Regions from separate parts of the Microbacterium sp. H6 genome, predicted to be linked through region 1. Evidence: predicted binding sites of a transcription regulator. Region 1 holds the regulator's gene; the other holds the start of a gene.
What was found. Region 1 encodes HspR, which represses chaperone genes until heat shock. Its sites were predicted from a motif close to AAGTTGAGTCNNNNNGACTCAACTT; they were not measured.
Positions count from the first base shown of each region.

Region 1 (3,226 bases):
CACCGACGTTCACCATCGATCCGAGGTCGGTGCCCGCGACCGAGACCGACTCCGTGTCGTTCGTGGCGCCAGGCCCCGTGAGCTGCGCGATCTCGGTGAGGCCGGACACCCCATCGAGCACGAACGGTTTGTCAGGATCGGGATCGACGATCACACCGCCCTCTCCACTGCACCCGACAACAGCGACGGCCAGAACGAGGGATACCGCCACGGCCACGCGGCGGAAGGCGACAGGAAGGAAGGCGACAGGGCTGGACATGATCCTCCTCGATCGACGTGATTCCTCGAATCTAGCGAAATCGATTTCAACACACTAGGGTCATCGACATGCTCGACTTCGCGACACCCCACTGGCTTCGGCCCTCTGGTGACGGCGCATCCGAGCCCCGGTGGGGACCTGTCGGCGGGCTCCAGGTCGGAATCCCGCCGACACCGGGGCCGCGCGGGCTCCTGCGCGTCTTCACCCCCTACCTCGACCACCCCCACGAGCGGCTGGTGAACTTCATCGCCGTGGAGCCGGTCCCGGAGGGCGCGACAGAACGGGGATTCTCAGAGATGGAGCCGAGCACGCTGGATCCCGGCAAGCAGGGCAAGAGGTTTTGGTCGGCGGACGATTCTGCAGGTGCGAACTCCATGCCGTCGACGGCCCCGGCCCGTGGACGGATCGGTACCGTCGAGGGCGTGGAGACGCTCACCGTCTGGATCGGCGTCGAACGCTTCGCCAACGGTGCGGATGTGAGTGTGAGGGTACGGTTCTTCGCCGACCGGCCGCACGAGGTGGAGGTCGCGGGGTTCACGAGGGCGACATCTGTGCCGCTCTCACACCTGATCCTCACCGCGACGATGGGCAATTGGGCACGACTGCGGCTGCTGCACCTGGCGGACCGCGTGGTGTCGCCTGCCGAGCTGTGGCCGGAGTTCTCGGGCACCGCGTTCACCGCTCACGGCCGCTTTCCGCTCGCCGACCTGACCCGCGACGGGGAATCGGCGATGGTGAGCGCCACCGGCGACGAGGAGGAGCCATGGTCCGTCGAGTACTCCGCTGATACCGCGGAACACTGGCGCTTCCTCGGTCGTCGAGCCGTGCAGACCTGGCGCGTGGATGACCCGCACCCGGCGCTCGAGGCAGTGGTCAACGCCCGCTGGTCCTATTGGGCGAGTTCTTCGCCGATCCCCGGGGGTCCCGCGTACGAGAACTTCGAGATCGTCGAACCGTTCCGCAATGGTGCGGCGTTCCGGTTCTCCGTGGAGCCGCTCTGATCGAGGCGCTGCCTCCAGGCGCTGCCTCTAGGCGCTGCCTCGCGGGTCCCAGAGCACGACCTCGGTCGAGCGGCGCAGGCGGCGACCGGTCGGCATGGGCACGACACCTGCGGAACCTGCGGCGAACACGCGCACGCCGGGGCGATTCTCCCGCTCGGTGCGCAGGGCGGCTTCGAGCACGGCGATCCGGTTGCGCAGCGCCCTGTTCTCGTCTTCGAGGTCGAGCAGACGAGCGATCGCGGGAAGGCTCGCCCCTTCGGAGGAGAGCTGTGCGACCTCGCGCAGCTGCTCGATGTTGCGAGACGAATAGCGGCGCGAGCCGCCCGAGGTGCGGCCGGGGACGACGAGGCCGATGCGGTCGTACTGCCGCAGCGTCTGAGGGTGAAGGCCGGAGAGCTCGGCGGCGGCCGCGATCGCGAACACCGGGGTGTCGGCGTTCATCATCGATTCCCCTCTCCTCTCCTACCCGTGTCTCTTGTCGTACGCGCGGACTCAGGCAGAGGCGCCGGAACAGGCGCGTTCTTCACAGAACGGCCTGATCCGGCGCGAACGCCTGTCCCGGCGATGTGATCCCGACGACTGCTCATCGCCGGGCCTTCGCCATCAACTCGGCTCGCGGGTTCTCGTCGGGCTCGAGCTCCTGGAACTTCTCCAGCGCCGCGCGTGCGGCCTCGTCGAGGTGCGTCGGCACCGCGACCTGGAGCTCGGCGAGCAGATCGCCCGTGCCCTTCGACGTCGCGACTCCGCGACCCTTGACCCGCAGCACCCGCCCTGAGGGGGTGCCCGGTGCGACGCGGAGCTTGACCACGTCGCCGCCGAGGGTCGGGACTTCGATGGTCGCCCCCAGGGTCGCCTCCGTGAAGGTCACGGGCACGACGACGCGCAGGTTGAGACCGTCGCGCGTGAAGACAGGGTGCGGGCGCACCGTGATCTGCACCACGATGTCACCGCTCTCCCCACCATCGGGCGAGGGCCGGCCGCGGCCGCGCAGACGGATCTTCTGACCGTCGGCGACACCGGCGGGGATCTTCACCTTGAACGGCTTGCCGTCTTCGCCCTGCAGCGAGATGGTCTCGCCCTGCACGGCGGTGACGAAGTCGAGCGTGGTGCGCGCGGTCACGTCAGCACCGCGCTGCGGCCCGCCGAAGCCGCGGTAGCCGCCGCTCGGCTGGCCGAAGCGTCCGCCGCCGAAGCTCGCACCCTGGCCCTGGTTGAACATCGCGAAGATGTCCTCGAAGTCCGCCGTCTGCCCTCGGCCCTGCTGGCCGAAACGGCTGAACACGTCTTCGAAGCCGCCTGTGCCCTGGCCGCCCGCCGTGAAGCGGGCACCGGAGCCCATGGCGCGGATCTCGTCGTACTCCTTGCGCTGTTCCGCATCGGAGAGCACCGAGTAGGCCTCGCTGATCTCCTTGAACTTCGCCTCGGCCTTGGCATCACCCTGATTGGAGTCCGGGTGATACTTGCGCGCGAGCTTGCGGTACGTCTTCTTCAGTTCTGCATCGCTGACGTCCTTGGACACCCCGAGGGTCTTGTAGAAGTCCTTGTCGAACCAATCCTGGCTGGCCATCGATCACCTACCCTTCCGGGACAGCGACGACGACCTTCGCAGGGCGCAGCTCGACATCACCGAGACGGTAGCCCACCTCGACGACCTCGAGGATCGTGGTCTTCTCGGCGCCGGGCGTCGGCTGCTGGAAGATCGCCTCGTGACGCTGCGGGTCGAATTCCTCGCCCTTCTCGCCGTACGCGACCACTCCGAGACGCTCCACGACCGTGCGCACCTTCTCGGCGATCACGGCGAAGGGCGTGCCCTCGACCAGATCACCGTGCTGGGCCGCGCGATCGAGGTCGTCGAGCACGGGGACCAGGCCCTTGGCTGCCTCGCCCTTCGCCCGCTCGATCTCGACCTGCCGCTGCTCTTCGGTGCGGCGACGGTAATTGGCGTACTCGGCCTGCAGACGCTTGA
Region 1 is NZ_QOAY01000166.1:14,186-17,411, reverse strand. Features, by position in the region: gene DSP71_RS10420 (DUF4185 domain-containing protein) at 1-259, opposite strand, end outside; gene DSP71_RS10415 (hypothetical protein) at 328-1,260, shown strand; gene DSP71_RS10410 (heat shock protein transcriptional repressor HspR) at 1,288-1,701, opposite strand; gene DSP71_RS10405 (DnaJ C-terminal domain-containing protein) at 1,844-2,827, opposite strand; gene DSP71_RS10400 (nucleotide exchange factor GrpE) at 2,835-3,226, opposite strand, start outside.

Region 2 (3,226 bases), on a different contig from region 1:
TCGACCCCGTCCTTGGTGACGGCGGCGATGCAGTAGAGCAGGGACTGCGTGGGGTAGCCGTGCGGCCGGTTGTCGCGGATGATCGCCCTGTCGTCTTCCGGAGGGAGCGCGGTCGAAGATGCGAGCAGGGCCGTCCACTCGGCCGTCCAGTCGTCGCTGTCGGCGGTCGGACCCAGGGCGCGGAATTCGGGCAGCCACGCCTGGATCCGCGGAGTCGTCGCATCGTCGAGATCGTCGTGCGCGATCATGTGCGTTCCGGGGTCGATGGGTGTCTCGCGAAGCTCGACGCCGTCCCACGAGAGCACTCTCGCGCCGGCGGGACCCACCTCGAGCAGGTTGAAGCCGTGCATCGGCAGTGGTGCGACCGGCGATCGGCCCGTCACCGACTCCAGGGCGAGGGCGCCGCGGGACACCGCGTGAGCTGCGGGGAGGTCACGCACGTCCGCGCGGTTCAGCAGCACGGCGAGTCGTCCTTCTGCCGGGTTCGCGGCCAGCCACGCGCCGCCCGCTCGGCGGTCGCGGATACCCACCACGCCCGGAAAGTCGTCCGGCCACCACGCTCCGAGGGAGTCCCAGGCCCGCAGCGGGTCTTCGTCGCGGACCGCCAGAAGTCGTGCGGATCCGGCATTCTCGACATCGATCACGACCGTGCACACGGCATCAAGTCTAGGTCGGCGGAACGATCGTCGGCCCGCGGCGGTGGATGCTGGGGCAGAATCGAGACGTGAACATCGTGGTCGGAGTCACAGGCGGCATCGCCGCGTACAAGACGGTGCATCTGGTGCGCCTGCTCACGAAGGGCGGCCACGACGTGACCGTGGTGCCCACCGCGGATGCGCTGCGCTTCGTCGGGCTGCCTACATGGGAGGCGATCAGTCGTCACCCCGTGACAACGAGCGTGCACGAGGATGTGGCACGGGTGCGGCACGTGGCTCTCGGTCAGGCGGCCGACCTCGTGATCGTGGCGCCGGCGACCGCGAACTCGATCGCGAAGATCACTGCCGGGCTCGCCGACGATCTCCTGGGGACCACCCTGCTCGCGACCGAGGCCCCGGTGCTGATCGCTCCGGCGATGCACGCCGAGATGTGGCGGAACAAGGCGACACAGGCGAACATCGCGACCCTGCGGGAGCGCGGTGTGCACCTGGTGGGTCCTGCCGACGGTGAGCTCGCCGGTGGTGACAGCGGTCCCGGCCGGATGTCGGAACCCGAGGAGGTCTTCGCCGCCGCGCAGGCGCTGCTGGCTCCCGGTGACCTCGCCGGCGTGCGGGTGGTGGTCTCGGCCGGCGGCACTCGCGAGCCGATCGATCCCGTGCGTTTCCTCGGCAACCGCTCCAGCGGCCGGCAGGGTGCGGCGCTCGCCGCGGAGGCGGCCGCTCGCGGAGCCGAGGTCACCCTGGTGTCGGCGAACATCTCGGGTGACGTGCTCGCCGACGTGCGGCATCCGTCGATCCGCGTCGTCGGCGTGGGCTCCGCGATCCAGCTCGCAGAGGTGATGAAGCGTGAGGCCGCAGAGTCGGACGTGATCGTGATGGCCGCCGCGGTCGCCGACTACCGACCGGTCGCGGTCTCGGAGCGCAAGCTCACCAAGGAGGGCGGCGGGGTACCCGCCATCGAGCTGATCGAGAACGAGGACGTCGTCGCAGCCCTGGCCTCTGCACGTCGCCCGGGTCAGCTCGTCGTCGGCTTCGCAGCCGAGACTCCGGAGGACGAGGCCGAACTGCTCGCTCGCGCTCGCGGCAAACAGCAGCGCAAGGGTGTCGACCTGCTGGTGGTGAACGAGGTCGGCTGGGAGCGCGGGTTCGAGAGCGCGGAGAATGCCGTGCACATCCTGGGCCCCGGGGGTGCGGTGGCGGCGATCGTCTCCGGCTCCAAACGCGCTGTCGCGTCCGCGATCTGGGACGCGATCGGACGGGAGCGCTGACGAGGCGGACGGACTGGAGGAGAATCTCGGCGAGTGCTAAACTTGAGTCAATAAGACTCAACTTTGATCCCGTCCTCCGACTTGGTGGACGGGAGACGACCAGAAGGAGCAACTCCAGGAGGAGCGCATGACCACCCCGCAGACCGGCAACCAGAACCAAGAGCAGCAGTCCGCCCTCGAGCAGTTCGGCATCAACCTCACCGACCGTGCCCGCGAAGGCAAGCTCGACCCCGTGATCGGACGCGACAGCGAGATCCGTCGGGTCAGTCAGGTGCTCACCCGACGCACGAAGAACAACCCCGTGCTGATCGGCGAGCCCGGCGTCGGTAAGACCGCCGTCGTCGAAGGCCTCGCCCAGCGCATCGTCGCCGGCGACGTCGCCGAGTCCCTCAAGGACAAGGAGCTGGTCACGCTCGACATCTCCGCCCTCGTGGCCGGCGCCATGTACCGCGGCCAGTTCGAGGAGCGGCTGAAGCAGGTGCTCAAGGAGATCACCGAGTCCGACGGGCAGGTCATCACGTTCATCGATGAGCTGCACGTGCTGATGGGCGCCGGTGGCGGTGAAGGCTCGGTCGCCGCATCCAACATGCTGAAGCCGATGCTGGCCCGCGGCGAGTTGCGATTGATCGGCGCGACCACCCTCAACGAGTATCGCGAGTTCATCGAGAAGGACGCAGCGCTCGAGCGCCGCTTCCAGCAGGTCTACGTCGGAGAGCCCACTGTCGAGGACACGATCGCGATCCTCCGCGGCCTCAAGGGTCGGTACGAGGCGCACCACGGGGTGACCATCTCCGACAGTGCTCTCGTTGCGGCCGCGGCCCTGTCGAACCGGTACCTGCCCGCGCGTCAGCTGCCCGACAAGGCGATCGACCTGATCGACGAGTCGATGTCGCGGCTCAAGATGGAGATCGACTCGTCTCCGGTCGAGATCGACCAGCTCAAGCGTCAGGTCGACCGGATGAAGCTCGAGGAGCTCGCCCTCAAGCGCGAGAAGGACGCTGCGTCCAAGGAGCGACTGAGCGCCTTGCGCGAGCAGCTCGTCGGCATGGAGCGACAGCTCGCCGAGCTCGAAGCCCGCTGGGCACGCGAGCGTCAGGGTCTGAACCGGGTGGGCGAGCTCAAGAAGCAGCTCGACGACGCGATCACGCAGCGCGACCTCGCCATGCGCAATGCCGACTACACGAAGGCTTCGAAGCTCGAGTACGAGACGATCAAGCGCCTGGAGCGCGACATCGCGGAGGCCGAGCAGGCGGAGGACACCGCGTCGAGCGAGCCTCGCATGGTCAACGAGCAGGTGACCGA
Region 2 is NZ_QOAY01000065.1:4,724-7,949, reverse strand. Features, by position in the region: gene DSP71_RS04445 (NRDE family protein) at 1-656, opposite strand, end outside; gene coaBC (bifunctional phosphopantothenoylcysteine decarboxylase/phosphopantothenate--cysteine ligase CoaBC) at 725-1,924, shown strand; gene DSP71_RS04435 (ATP-dependent Clp protease ATP-binding subunit) at 2,052-3,226, shown strand, end outside.
Region 2: the regulator HspR is predicted to act here: its motif matches at 1,964-1,988, upstream of DSP71_RS04435 (ATP-dependent Clp protease ATP-binding subunit).